DNA from 3 places in the Pseudomonas retamae genome. Region 2 is predicted to be linked to each of the others. Evidence: riboswitches for the same ligand, from Rfam matches in the RefSeq annotation. Region 2 holds a riboswitch; each other region holds the start of a gene.
The links. Region 2 has a riboswitch for cobalamin ahead of cobW (cobalamin biosynthesis protein CobW). Riboswitches for the same ligand answer to the same signal wherever they lie in the genome.

Region 1 (4,843 bases), on a different contig from region 2:
GCCGGTCGCTGAAGACGTGCTGTTTCGCGCGCTTGGCCTCGTCGGCACGCCTTATCGCTGGGGCGGCAACACGCCGGATTCGGGGTTCGATTGCAGCGGCCTGATCGGTTTCGTCTACCGCGATGCGGCGGGAATCTCGCTGCCACGTTCCACTCGCGAAATGATCGTCATGCAGGCACCGAACGTCGGCAAGGAAGGCTTGCAGACCGGTGACCTGATTTTCTTCGCTACCAACGGCGGCTCGCAGGTCAGCCACGCGGGCATTTATGTCGGTGAAGGCCGCTTCGTGCATGCGCCGGCAACCGGCGGCACGGTCAAGCTCGACAGCCTGTCAAAAGCGTATTGGCAGAAGGCCTATCTGAGTGCCAAGCGGGTGTTGCAGCCGGGGCAGTTGGCGCATAACCCTTAAAAGGGCAGCGCATAACCCAATGTGGGAGCGAGCCTGCTCGCGAATACGGTACCTCAGTCAAAGCACTTTCGACTGACAGTCCGCCTTCGCGAGCAGGCTCGCTCCCACATTTTTTTGCGTCGCGTTTACATTATTTTGTGGCCGACACGCGCCACACCTTGTTGCCCACATCATCCGCTACCAGCAACCCGCCTTGCGGGTCGATCACCACGCCCACCGGGCGGCCCAGCGCGTTTTCGTCCTTGTCGAGGAAACCGGTCAGCACATCCACCGGCGTGCCATTGGGTTTACCGCCACTGAACGGTACGAAAATCACTTTATAGCCACTGTGCGGTTTGCGGTTCCACGAGCCGTGCTGGCCGATGAACGCACCTTCCTTGAATTGCGCCGGCAACGTGTTGCCCTCGGCGAAGGTCAAGCCCAGTGAGGCGGTGTGCGGGCCGACCGCGTAATCCGGGACGATGGCCTTGGCCACCAGATCGAGGTTCTGCGGCTTGACCCGTACATCGACGTGCTGGCCGTAATAGCTGAATGGCCAGCCATAGAAGCCGCCGTCCTTGACCGAGGTGATGTAGTCCGGCACCAGATCGCTGCCGATCTCGTCGCGCTCGTTGACCGCCGTCCACAGCGCGCCACTGGTGGGCTCCCACGCGAGGCCGTTGGGGTTGCGGATGCCCGAGGCGAAGATCCGGTGATTGCCGGTCGCCCGATCGACTTCCCAGATCGCCGCGCGACCCTCTTCCTGATCCAGGCCGTTTTCGCCGACGTTGCTGTTCGAACCGACGGTGACGTAAAGCTTGCTGCCGTCCTTGCTGGCGATCACGTTCTTGGTCCAGTGATGATTCAGCGTGCCGCCCGGCAGGTCGACGACCTTGATCGGCTGGGTCTTGATTTCAGTCGCGCCGGGCTCGTAGTTAAAGCGCAACAGGCGATCAGTATCGGCCACGTACAGATCGTTGCCGACCAGGGTCATGCCGAACGGCGAGTTGAGGTTTTGCAGAAATACCGTGCGAGTCTCGGCCACACCGTCCTTGTCGGCATCGCGCAGCAGGGTGATGCGATTCGGGCTCGGTACCCCGGCGCCGGCCTTGCCCATGACCTTTTTCATCACCCAGCCACGGATGCCCTTGCTGTCATCCGGTTTCGGTGGCGCATTGGTTTCGGCTACCAGCACATCACCGTTGGGCAGCACATACAGCCAGCGCGGATGATCGAGGCCTTCGGCAAATGCTGCGACCTGAGTACCGGCCGCTGCCGTCGGTTTTGCCCCCTCGGGCCAGCCGATCGCCGGGGCGATGTTCACCGTCGGGATCAGGGTCTTGTTCGGTTCCGGCAGTTTCGGCGACGGGCCAGTGCCGTCGGAGACTTGCAGGCTGGAGGTTTCGCCGCAGGCGCTGAGCCCGCCGGCAAGGGCGATGACGAAAACGAGGTGGGGCTTGCGCATTGCTGATCTTCCCTATGAATGCATTCCTAACCATAGAGGAGGGCGCAAGCCCGATGGTTCAACTGCTCAGCCGCGGGCTTCCTTGAACAGCACGGCAATGCCCGGGTTATAGTGGCCCGCTTCGCTGTGCAACTTGCGGTAGGCGTAGGGGAAATACCAGGCCACGGCGCAGGTGTGTTCCTTTTGCAGGTCGTCGACCATGTCCTGCAATTCCTCGGGGCTGGCACTGTGCTGGGCTTTTTGCGGGGCGACGAACAGGCAGCCGAGCTTGAGATCGCTGGCGTAACTGATGCGCTTGGCGTCCTGAGTGATGTCGGCAAGAGCCAGGGTCAGGTTGAGGTTGTTCACCCGTGGCCAGCGCTGGGTGGCCTGAATGAAGGCGCGGTCTTCGCTGCCGGCGATAAACAGATCGGCGCGGGCATTGCGCTCGCCGTCTTCGTTCTGTTTACGGGTGACGGTGTCGTTCAAGGTCACCAGTTCGGCCATCCAGGCAGCGGCCGAGAGCAGGCCGAGGTTGGCTTTCTCGTCATGCCAGTACGGCGTGTCGCCGTCGCCGCGCACGGTGTTGTAGCGGTCGATACAGTCAAACCAGCGTTCAAGCACCGGGCGCAGGAATTCCAGGCGCGGGTTGCTGATGATCATGCCTTGCATCGTCATCGTCCTTATTGTTGTGGTGTGCTTTTTCAAGAAAAGCATGGCTCTTTGATATCACTTGTCACAGTCTGGCACAAGATTGCCGGCAGATAATTGATCGGTGGCAGTTTCTCGCCCGATGGCCGCCTCTTTAATTGACGCTCCACCCCCAACCCTCTAACCTTCGCCGCTTGTTTCAGGTGCTCTGTGACCTGCGTCGACAGAGTGAAACAGGGAAGCCGGTGAGGGTGGTCTTCACGCGAAGCCACGACGATCCCGGCGCTGCCCCCGCAACGGTAAATGAGTGAACACTGCGTTCAATGCCACTGCTCAACAGCGGGAAGGCGCGCAGTCTGGCCAACGCCGCTCATGAGCCCGGAGACCGGCCTGATCCATCCAGCGGCATCACGGTGGGCGATGCCAGGCTTTTTGCCGTCTATTCTTGTGCCTGCCCGCCGTTTACCCGTCTCAACGGAGAGCTCCCCATGACCGATTCCCCCGAGCGCGACGAACGCCATCTGGCGCGCATGCAGCGCAAAAAAGCCGTGATCGATGAACGCATCGCCAATTCGCCCGACGAGTGCGGCCTGGTGCTGGTGCTGACCGGCAACGGCAAAGGCAAAAGCAGCTCGGCCTTCGGCATGCTCGCCCGCGCCATGGGCCACGGCATGCAGTGCGGTGTGGTGCAGTTCATCAAGGGCCGCAACAGCACCGGCGAGGAGCTGTTCTTCCGCCGCTTCCCCGAGCAAGTGCGCTTCCATGTGATGGGCGAAGGTTTCACCTGGGAAACCCAGGACCGCCAGCGCGACATCGCCGCCGCCACGGCGGCGTGGGAAGTGTCTCGTGAGCTGCTGCGCGATCCGTCGATCGGTCTGGTGGTGCTCGATGAATTGAACATCGCCCTCAAGCACGGTTATCTGGATCTCGATCAGGTGCTCAGCGATTTGCAGGCGCGACCGCCGATGCAGCATGTCGTCGTGACCGGGCGCGGTGCCAAGCCGGAAATGATCGAGATGGGCGACACGGTCACGGAAATGGGCATGCTCAAGCACGCCTTCCAGGCCGGGATCAAAGCGCAGAAAGGCGTCGAACTTTGAATCAGCCCCGTCACTGCCCGGCGGTCCTGATCGCCGCGCCGGCCTCCGGCCAGGGCAAGACCACCGTCACCGCCGCGCTCGCCCGTTTGCATCGCAATCAGGGACGCAAGGTCCGCGTGTTCAAATGCGGCCCGGACTTTCTCGACCCGATGATCCTTGAGCGCGCCAGCGGTGCGCCGGTCTATCAACTGGACATGTGGATGGTCGGCGAGCAGGAAAGCCGTCGCCTGTTGTGGGAAGCCGCCGGCGACGCGGATCTGATTCTGATCGAAGGGGTAATGGGCCTGTTTGACGGCACGCCGTCGAGCGCTGACCTGGCGCGGCATTTTGGCGTGCCAGTGCTCGGCGTGATTGACGGCACCGCCATGGCGCAGACGTTCGGTGCGTTGGCGCTGGGCCTGGCGAAATATCAGCCGGACCTGCCGTTTGCCGGTGTACTGGCCAACCGTGTAGGCACCTTGCGTCATGCGCAATTGCTCGAAGGCAGCCTCACCGAAGGCCTGCGCTGGTACGGCGCATTGTCGCGCGAGACCGGCATCGAGCTGCCGAGCCGCCATCTCGGCCTGGTGCAGGCCAGCGAACTGAATGATCTGGACTTGCGTCTCGACGCCGCCGCCGATGCCCTGGCCAGCAGTTGCGAAGTCGCCTTGCCGCCAGCCGTCGAGTTCGCCGCGCCGGATGTGATTGCTGCCGAGCCGTTGTTGCACGGCGTGCGGATCGCCGTTGCCCGCGACGAAGCGTTCGCTTTCACCTATGGCGCAAGCCTCGATCTGCTGCGGGCGATGGGCGCCGAGTTGAGCTTCTTCTCGCCGATCCGCGACACGCAATTGCCCGAGGCGGACAGTCTGTACCTGCCGGGCGGTTACCCCGAGCTGCATCACGTTGCGCTGGCACAGAACACAGCAATGATCGAGGCGATCCGCGCGCACCATGCGGCAGGCAAGCCGTTGCTGGCCGAGTGCGGTGGCATGCTGTATCTGCTCGATTCGCTGACCGATGTCGAAGGCACCCGCGCTGAACTGGTCGGGTTGTTGCAGGGCGACGCGGTAATGCAAAAGCGTCTGGCAGCGTTGGCATTGCAGGCGGTCGATCTGCCGGAAGGGTCGTTGCGCGGCCACACGTATCATCACTCCCTGACGACAACCGAGCTGACGCCGATTGCCCGTGGGCTGAGCCCGAATGGTGGGCGCGGTGCCGAGGCGGTTTATCGGCAAGGGCGGATGACGGCGTCTTATGTGCACTTTTATTTTCCGTCGAACC
Region 2 (4,843 bases):
CTCGCTCCCACAGGGGTCAAGCAGTGTTTGGGAGATGAGGTGTGTGGCAAACAATTCCAGGCGTTCGCGGGTGTCGCCGGCGGTACGCCAGGCTTCATCGGTGACGATTTGCAGTTCGTTCGGACGCGGCCCTTCCCACGGTTCGGCCAGGGCACAATCCAGCGGATCGAAACCTAGTTCAAAGGCTTTTGCCAGCGCGCGCAACAGGCTCGACTGCGCGCCCTTCCCATCCCCGCGCGGAATCCGCAGCAAGGCCAGCAAGGTATCGATGCGCAAACGCCCGCTCGGCGATTCGCCGAAGATATGCAGGCCGTCGCGAATCTGCGATTCCTTCAAATCACACAGATACGTATCCAGACGCGGCAACCAGATCGCCGCATCGGCGTCACTGTCCAGCGCGGCGTCGAGTTGCAGCTCGCGGTCGATCTGCGTTTCGCGCACCAATTGCAGGATGTCGCGCTGCAATTCCCGGGCGCGGCGCGGGTCGAGCAACTGCGCTTCGTAATACTCATCGGCGAGCAGTTCGAGATTGCGCAGCGGACCGTAGGTTTCGGCGCGGGTCAGCGGCGGCATCAAATGGTCAATGATCACCGCTTGCGTGCGCCGTTTGGCCTGGGCGCCCTCGCCCGGGTCATTGACGATGAACGGGTAGATATTCGGCAACGGCCCGAGCAGCGCGTCCGGCCAGCAATGCTCCGAGAGGCCAACGCCTTTGCCCGGCAGCCATTCGAGGTTGCCGTGCTTGCCGACATGGATCACGCCGTGGGCGCCGTAGGTGTTGCGCAGCCAGAAATAGAACGCCAGATAAGCGTGCGGCGGGACCAGATCGGGGTCGTGATAGACCGCGCTCGGGTCGACCTGATAACCGCGTGCCGGCTGAATGCCGACGAAGGTCAGACCGAAACGCAGCCCGGCAATCATCATCCGTCCGTCACGGCACATCGGGTCATTGTGCGGGGCGCCCCAACGCGCGATCACGGCGGCGCGATTGGTTTCTGGCAGCGCGTCGAACATTGCCAGATAAGCATCCATCGCCAGGCTTTGCTGGCACGGGCGCAGGTCAATCGTGTCGAGGTCATTGCTGACACCGCCGAGCAATTGCTGGATCAACTCGGTGCCGCTGCCTGGCAACCCGGCCGAAACCGGATAGCCCTCGGCCTGCAACGCACGCAGAATATTTAGCGCCGCCGCTGGCGTGTCGAGGCCGACACCGTTGCCGATGCGCCCGTCGCGGGTCGGGTAGTTGGCGAGAATCAACGCAATGCGCTTTTCCCCATTCGGCACCCGCGCCAGCTCAGTCCAGCGCCGCGCCAGTTCGGCGACAAAATCCATGCGCTCGGGTTGCGCGCGATAGCACACCACATCGGACTGACTGCGCTCGCTGCGCCAGGCCAGATCCTTGAAGCTGATCGGCCGGCTGATGATGCGCCCATCAAGTTCCGGCAATGCGATGTGCATCGCCAGATCGCGCGGGCCAAGGCCTTGCTCGCTGTCGCGCCAGCCGGGCTCGTTGTCCTGGGCGCAGATCGCCTGAATCACCGGGATATTGCGGCGAAACGGTCGCAGGTGCGGCGCTTCGGGGCTGGACTGGGCAAAACCTGTGGTGTTGAGGATCACCCCCGCCTCGACTTCGTCCAGCCAGTCCTCGACCACCGTCAGGCAGCCGGGTTCTTTCAGACTGGCCACGGCGATGGGCAAAGGATTGAGCCCCGCAGCTTGCATGCGCTGGCAAAACACATCGATGAACCCAGTGTTGGCCGCTTGCAGGTGCGAGCGGTAAAACAGCAGCGCCGCGACCGGTTGCGCGGGCAGCCATTCGGCTTGCCAATCACTGAGCGTCGCGGTGGTTTTGTCCGGATGATAAATCGCTGTGCGCGGCAGGGTTTGCGGCTCGGCCCACGGGTAATCGCGGGCGAACCAGCGATTGGCCAGGCAACGGAAGAAATCCAGCGCATTGCCCAGGCCGCCCTGACGCAAGAACTGCCAGAGACGGTCACGATCCGCCGCGCTGACGGTGCTCAAGTCGCTGAGTTCCGGGTCAGGACGATCGTCGCCCGGCACCAGAATCACTTGCACGCCGCGCTCGGACAGTTCGACAAGGCGTTCGACGCCATAGCGCCAATAGGCAATCCCGCCGTGCAGCGAAATCAGAATCACCTTGGCGTGACGCAACACTTCATCGACGTACAGATCGACCGAGGCGTGATTCTGCACCTGCATCGGGTTGGCCAGACGCAGGCTCGGGTAGTCTTGCGGCAACTGCTGCGCCGCTTCGGCGAGCAGCGCCAGGCTGGAATCACCGCTGCACAGGATCACCAGCTCGGCGGGGGTTTGGCCAAGGTCGGCAATGTTGTCATCCGAGACGAAACCGCCGGGCTGGGTCCTGAGCAGGTGCATGGCTTAAACGCTGAGCGCGGCGCGCAGTTGCGCTTCGAGTTGTGTTGCGTCCAATTCCTGGCCGATCAACACCAGACGCGTCACACGCGCTTCGTCGGCGCCCCACTGACGGTCGAAATGCTTGTCGAAGCGCGTACCTACGCCCTGAATCAGCAGACGCATCGGCTTGTTCGGAATCGCGGCGAAACCCTTCACGCGCAGGATGCCGTGCTGCACCACCAGTTGCGTAAGGGCGTCGAGTAGCAGGCTTTCGTCGGCTTGCGGCAGTTCGATGGAGATCGAGTCGAAGGCGTCGTGATCGTGGTCATCGTGATCGTCATCACCGTCGTGATGATGGTCATGATGACTGTGCCGGCTGTCGATGTGCTCTTCGGAACCGGCGCCGAGGCCGATCAACACGTCCAGCGGCAGACGGCCGTTGCTGGCTTCAATGATTTTTACCGCAGGTGGGAGCTCTTCGGCGACTTCCAGACGTACACGCGCCAGATCTTCCGGGCTGGTCTGGTCGGCTTTATTGAGGATCACCAGATCGGCGCTGGCCAGTTGGTCGGCGAACAATTCGTGCAGCGGCGATTCGTGATCGAGGTTCGGATCGAGTTTACGCTGCGCATCAACCTGATCCGGGAATGCGGCGAAGGTGCCGGCGGCCACGGCCGGGCTGTCGACCACCGTGATCACCGCATCAACGGTGCAGGCGCTGCGGATTTCCGGCCACTGGAAGGCTTGCACCAACGGCTTGGGCAGGGCCAGGCCCGAAGTTTCGATAAGGATGTGATCGAGATCGCCGCGTCGTGCGACCAGTTCGCGCATCACTGGGAAGAACTCTTCCTGCACCGTGCAGCACAGGCAGCCGTTGGCCAGTTCGTAGACGCGGCCGCTGGCTTCTTCTTCGGTGCAGCCGATGGTGCATTGCTTGAGGATTTCGCCGTCGATGCCCAGCTCGCCGAACTCATTGACGATCACCGCGATACGCCGGCCCTGGGCGTTGTCGAGCATGTGCCGCAGCAAAGTGGTTTTGCCCGAACCGAGGAAACCGGTGACGATGGTGACAGGGAGTTTGGCCAGTGTTTTCATCGGTATGCCCTTTGGCAAGCGGCGGGCACACGGGACGAGAACCAGCCACGCGGATGCGCGCCGGAAGTATTCGCCACCGGATCACCCCGCCCGGTTGAAAGTGAGAATCTGTGACGAGGCAGGTCTCCTGGCTGACAGTGTTCAGGCGCCGAGCCTGGCGTTCGCTGCGCCTTCCCGCGGGCTCGTGGACCGAGCTGGCAGTGGCGTGGCAGCGAACATCACTGTTCACAGTTGCGGGGGCAGCCGCGGCTTTGACCGCGTTCCCTTCTTAGCTTCGACAGATGCCGAAGAACCTCGAAGGCGCAAGGCTACGCATGGCTTGGTGATGGGTCAATGCTTTGGTTTCCTGGATATTCGCTACCGCCCGGAAATTGACTCAAGCCCACCCACATGCTCTCCTGTACGCCTTGTTACGGGTGCCCCTCACGGGGTGAAACGGGAAACCGGTGAATCATGTGCTTTACTCAGAGCCATGTCAGTCCGGTGCTGCCCCCGCAACGGTAAGCGAGCGAAGCGTCAAAACCACTGTGCCAACCCGGCATGGGAAGGTGACGCTTGCAGGTCGGCCAGGCGCCAACCCCTCGTGAGCCCGGAGACCGGCCCGCAACACACAGTGCGCAATCGGCGTCACTGGACATAACAAACCCGCGGTGGGCGGGCGCTGTTCGTACTTCTGCGCGTCTGTCACGCAGGGTTCGCATGCGTTCGACCGCCCCTGACACTCCATAGGGAAGCGCCATGTCGATCATCAGCAGCACCGACAGCAACACGGACAAAATCGCCAGCACTACCACCCTCAGCCAACGCCTGATCGCCGCCGCCTTCGCCTCGATTCTCGGCGCGGGCCTGGTGTATTTCGCCGGTTTCTCGCATATCGAAGCGGTGCACAACGCTGCCCACGATACCCGTCACAGCGCTGCGTTTCCTTGCCACTGAGACCTTCCGACATGATCAAGCGAATCGCGCAAACCGCAGGTTTCAGCGGCCTGCTGGCCGCCCTGCTGCTCACACTGCTGCAAAGCTTCTGGGTCTCGCCGTTGATTCTTCACGCTGAAACCTATGAAAAATCCGAACCGGCCACTGAAGTCCACGAACACGCGGCCGGCACCGCGGCGCACAGCCACGATGGCGAAGCCTGGGAGCCGGAAAACGGCTGGCAGCGTGTCGTCTCGACCACCGGTGGCAATCTGGTGGTGGCGGTCGGTTTCGCCCTGATACTGGCGGGCCTGTACACCCTGCGTGCGCCGCGCTCCGCCGCGCAAGGCTTGCTCTGGGGGCTGGCCGGTTATGCCACGTTCGTGCTGGCGCCGACCCTGGGCCTGCCGCCGGAATTGCCGGGCACTGCGGCGGCAGATCTGGCGTCGCGGCAGAC
Region 3 (4,843 bases), on a different contig from region 2:
CCCGGCAGCTGCGCAAAGAGCTGGCCTGATCGGCTTGCACACATTCCCCGGTGGGAGCGAGCCTGCTCGCGAAGGCTGTGGGTCAGACGATGAGTCCTTGATCAATACATATCGATCAAAAGCAACGTCAAAAGCCCCTCACCCTAACCCTCTCCCGGAGGGAGAGAGGACTGACCGGAGTGGATGTAAGAACCACGCCGACCTGCGATACCGAGTCGTACGCAGTTTCTGAAAAGCCCACAAATCGGCTCCCTCTCCAGGGGGAGAGGGCTGGGGTGAGGGGCAGCCCCACCACAAATCCCAAGCCAACCCCCCGCTTCTAACCACTCAACAATGAGCGTTAGCTCGAGTGCCCTTGATCTTGCCTAACCAGCGACATCGGAAGGCTGAGCGGAGGGATTGATCCGGGCGTGGGAGCGCAGCGACCGTCTGGCGCAGCCAGACACAGCGGAAGGAGGTGCAGCGCAGCAAACCGTAGCCGCTGCGCCCGGATCGATCCCGGAGCGAAGGAACCCGAGCCTGCGAGGGCCGTACGTAGGAGCAAGCCTTTTTGGGTACTTTTTCGGCGTCTGGAAAAAGTGCCTCGCCGTAAGGGCGAAACCGCCAGCCGCAGCACCCGCAGCAACGGATATGCACCCAATCAAAAAAAGGCCTGCCCCCCAAAGCTACGAGTGAAACCGCAAAATCCGCTCACCATCAAACGGATCAGTCAAATACCGCGCCCGAACCCCAAACGTCTCCAGCAAGCGCTGCGGCGTCAGCACCTCCAGCGGCTTGCCCAGCGCCACTAACTCCCCACGCTCAAGCACCGCCAGTCGATCGCACTTGAGCGCCTGATTCAGATCATGCAGAGCAATCAACGTAGTCACCGGCAACGCTTTCACGACGCTGAGAATCGTCAGCTGATGCTGAATGTCCAAATGGTTGGCCGGCTCATCGAGCAACAGAATCTGCGGACGCTGCGCCAGGGCACGAGCAATGTGCACCCGTTGCCGCTCACCCCCCGACAGACTGCGCCAGATGCGCTGACGCAAATGCACCGCATCGACATCAACCAGCGCCTGCTCAACGATGGCAGTGTCGGCAGCCGACCACGGTTGCAGCGCCGACAACCAAGGCGTACGCCCCAGCGCCACCGCATCGAACACACGAATGCCGTCATCGGTGTCAGCCTGTTGCTCGACCACCGCGAGTGTCTGCGCAACGCTGCGGCGCGCCATTTTGCGCAGACGCTGACCTTCTAGCAGTACCTCGCCAGCGCTCGGGTCGCGCAGACCGGCCAACAGCTTCAACAGGGTCGATTTGCCCGCGCCATTCGGTCCGACAATGCCCAGCGTTTCGCCGCGTTGCACCTCAAGGCTCACAGCTCGCAGCAACTCAGCGCCACGCACCTTGAAACTCAGTTGCGAACAACTCAATACCGCTGTCATCGCGCCGATCTCCGGCCCACCAGAATCAGCGCAAACACCGGCGCGCCGACCAGCGCGGTGATCACTCCGACCGGAATCACCTGACCCTTGATCAGGGTCCGCGACAGCACATCGGCAGCGATCAGAAACACCGCGCCGCCCAAGGCACTCGCTGGCAGCAATCGAGCATGACCAGTGCCAAGCAACAACCGCGCTGCATGGGGAATCACCAGGCCGACAAAACCGATCGAACCGACAATCGATACCATCACGGCTGTTACCAGCGCCGCACAGCCGATCAGCAGAATCTGCACGCGGCGCACCGGTATGCCGAGCGACGCCGCCGAATCCGCACCAAAGGTAAATGCATCCAGCGCGCGCCGATGCCACAGGCACACGACCAGCCCGAGCAAGGCTACCGGCACCGCCAGCCACACCGACGGCCAGCGCACCCCGCCGAGGTTGCCGAGCAGCCAGAACATGATCCCGCGAGCCTGCTCGGAACTCGCCGAGCGGGTAATCAAAAACGCTGTGAGTGCATTGAACAATTGCGAACCGGCAATCCCGGCCAGAATGATCTGTCCGGTGCCACTGGCCGAACCGCTGACCCGCGCCAGCAGAATGACCAGTACGAACGCCGTCACCGCACCGGCAAACGCGCCGGCCGACAGCGACACCAATCCCGCACCAACCCCCAGCAACGCGACCATCACCGCGCCAGTCGACGCCCCGGCAGAGATGCCCAGCAGATAAGGATCGGCCAACGGATTGCGCAGCAGCGACTGCAAGATCACCCCGCAGGTCGCCAGTCCGGCGCCGCAGGCAGCAGCGACCAAAGCACGGGTCAGGCGGTAATTCCAGACAATGCCTTCATCGATCGGGTCGAGCACATAACCGGCGCCCCACAGCTTGTTGGCCAGCACCTGCAGCACCACGCTCGGCTCGATCGACGTCTCACCGATCGCCACGCCGCCGATCAGCGCAAGCGCAAGCGTCAGCACAACCAGCAGCGTACGGATCAGGCGTCTGCTCATGGCGCCAGGTCGTAGGCATTGATGGCGGCGGCCAGTTGTGCGAGGCCGTCGAAGGTGCGCAGGCTGGCCTGCATGGCCATGGCGTCGAGGATGATGATGCGGTTGTGTTTCACCGCGTCCATGTTGCGCGTCACCGGGTCGCTGCGCAGGAACGCGAGTTTCTTCTGATAGTCGTCAGCCGGGAAACGCCGGCGATCCATGCGCGCGATCACCAGAAAAGTCGGGTTGGCCTTGGCGATGGTTTCCCAGCCAACGGTTGGCCATTCTTCATCCGACTCGACCACATTGCGCACGCCCAGCGTGCTCAGCATGAAATCCGGAACGCCTTTGTGCCCGGCCACAAACGGCTCGATGTCCATCTCGGCGCTGGAAAACCAGACCACTGCGCTGACGTCTTTGCGCTGCTGGGTTTTCGCCGTGGCGATCGATTGCGCTAGGCTGGCCTTGAGCTGTTCGTTGAGCCGTTCGCCACGCGCTTGCACGTCGAAAATCTGCGCCAGCTGGCTCACGCTCTTGTAAATGCTGTCGATGCGAAACGGCGCCAGCCGCGTTCCATCGGAGCCGACGAGGTTGTCCTTGGCTTCGCAATCGGAGGGCAGCAGGTAGGTCGGAATCTTCAATTCATGAAACTGCTCGCGGGTGCCGACCGCGCCTTGCGGGCCGACCATCCATTCCAGCTCTACAGCGACCAGTTCCGGGCGCTTGCCGATCACCGCTTCGAAACTCGGCTCGTTATCGGCGAGGCGCTCGATCGTGTCGTTCTGCGCCTTGTATTGGGCCAGCACGTCGTTGAACCACAGCGAGGTGCCAACGACTTTGTGGCCCAGCCCCAGGGCATAGAGCATTTCCGTACCGGCCTGGCCGATAGTGACTGTGCGGGTGGGGGCGTGCTGGAAGGTCAGGCTGCTGCCGCAATTCTCGATCGTCAGCGGATAAACGGTGGGTGCCGCTTGCGCAAAGGTGCAAAAGCTCAGACCGGTGATCAAGGTGGCAATGCGGGGCAGAAGCATGGGTCTGTCTCCAATGGAACCGTACGGGGAGGGCGGGTACGGTTTGGAAACACACCATCAAGCGCCATCAGGAAATAGCGCAAGGCCGTTCATCACGTAAAAACGCGCACGGCACGATGTCCTTCCCGGACACCCCGCCGGTTAGTAGTCATTGTGCCGGCAGGTCTCCTGACTGATGCGTCATCGCCTGGCTCCGGCCTTCCCAGGGTTACCCAGTGGCAGTCGTGGAGCAGGCTCGGCACCTACAGTTGCGGGGGCAGTTCCGATCGATGCTGAGCAAGCACCTCGGATTCCCTATTAATCCCATGCGGAAACCGGCGGCGGCATGGTAGACGATTTGGGCGGTTGAGGGGGAGATGAATCTGTTGGCGAGTCGGGATCAAGCCAGCCATCAATGCAGATCAAAAGTCCCTGACCCTAGCCCTCCCGAAACGTCGGACCGCCCGTAGGGAGAGGGGACTGACCGCGGTGTTTGGGCGACATATGGCCACACCGAGTACCGAGCTGAACACAAATTCAGAAGCTAACAAAGATCGGCTCCCTCTCCAGGGGGAGAGGGCTGGGGTGAGGGGCCGGGTCACTACAAGTCCAAAGCCGGCCGCATGCTTCTTACCACCAGCCTCCAGATCCTGAAAAATCCCAAAGTCACAACCCGGATTTGCAATCCAGGAACCCCCGCAGCTAATATACGATCCATATACATTTCGTATCGGGTCGCACCCATGGGCATCGTAAAAATTTCCGAAGACATGCACGAAAACCTGCGCATCTCCAGCAACGCACTCAGCCGCTCGATCAACGCGCAGGCCGAGCACTGGATGCGCATCGGCATGCTCGCCGAGCTGCACCCCAACCTCGACCACAGCGCCATCTGCCGCCTGCTGATCCGCGCCGAACAGACTGGCGGGCTCGACCTGCACCAACTGACACAGGAAGTCGCCCTCGCATGAGAAACCAGATCAAGCTCAACACCCCGGCCGAGATCGAGAAATCCCGCGCTGCCGGCAAACTGGCCGCCGAAGTGCTGGCAATGCTGGTGCCCCACGTCAAGGCGGGGGTGACCACCGATGAACTGGATCGGCTGTGCAACGACTACATCGTCAACGTACAGAAAGCCGTCCCGGCCAACGTCGGTTATCACGGTTTCCCGAAAACCGTCTGCGCCTCGGTCAACGACGTGGTCTGCCACGGCATTCCCTCAGCTACGCCGCTGAAGGATGGCGACATCCTCAACCTCGACATCGCCGTGATCAAGGACGGCTGGTTCGGCGACACTAGCCGCATGTATGTGGTGGGTGAGGCCACGCCGGAAGCGCAACATCTGATCAAGACCACCTATGACGCCATGTGCGCGGGTATTCGTGCGGTCAAGCCGGGCGCCACGCTGGGC

Region 1: linked by a shared signal. The riboswitch ahead of cobO (cob(I)yrinic acid a,c-diamide adenosyltransferase) and the one ahead of cobW (cobalamin biosynthesis protein CobW) in region 2 are both predicted to bind cobalamin.
Region 3: linked by a shared signal. The riboswitch ahead of ACGSLL_RS15550 (ABC transporter substrate-binding protein) and the one ahead of cobW (cobalamin biosynthesis protein CobW) in region 2 are both predicted to bind cobalamin.

Annotation. Positions count from the first base shown of each region.
Region 1 covers NZ_JBIEIL010000011.1:123,740-128,582, reverse strand. The annotation lists gene ACGSLL_RS21210 (C40 family peptidase) at 1-409, shown strand, start outside; gene ACGSLL_RS21205 (PQQ-dependent sugar dehydrogenase) at 540-1,853, opposite strand; gene ACGSLL_RS21200 (hypothetical protein) at 1,920-2,504, opposite strand; cobalamin riboswitch at 2,668-2,891, shown strand; gene cobO (cob(I)yrinic acid a,c-diamide adenosyltransferase) at 2,972-3,583, shown strand; gene ACGSLL_RS21190 (cobyrinate a,c-diamide synthase) at 3,580-4,843, shown strand, end outside.
Region 2 covers NZ_JBIEIL010000001.1:578,941-583,783, forward strand. The annotation lists gene cobN (cobaltochelatase subunit CobN) at 1-2,397, opposite strand, end outside; gene cobW (cobalamin biosynthesis protein CobW) at 2,401-3,471, opposite strand; cobalamin riboswitch at 3,572-3,783, opposite strand; cobalamin riboswitch at 3,869-4,090, shown strand; gene ACGSLL_RS02420 (CbtB domain-containing protein) at 4,210-4,407, shown strand; gene ACGSLL_RS02425 (CbtA family protein) at 4,419-4,843, shown strand, end outside.
Region 3 covers NZ_JBIEIL010000007.1:123,142-127,984, forward strand. The annotation lists gene metE (5-methyltetrahydropteroyltriglutamate--homocysteine S-methyltransferase) at 1-29, shown strand, start outside; gene ACGSLL_RS15540 (ABC transporter ATP-binding protein) at 666-1,430, opposite strand; gene ACGSLL_RS15545 (FecCD family ABC transporter permease) at 1,427-2,443, opposite strand; gene ACGSLL_RS15550 (ABC transporter substrate-binding protein) at 2,440-3,453, opposite strand; cobalamin riboswitch at 3,595-3,787, opposite strand; gene ACGSLL_RS15555 (ParD-like family protein) at 4,176-4,403, shown strand; gene map (type I methionyl aminopeptidase) at 4,400-4,843, shown strand, end outside.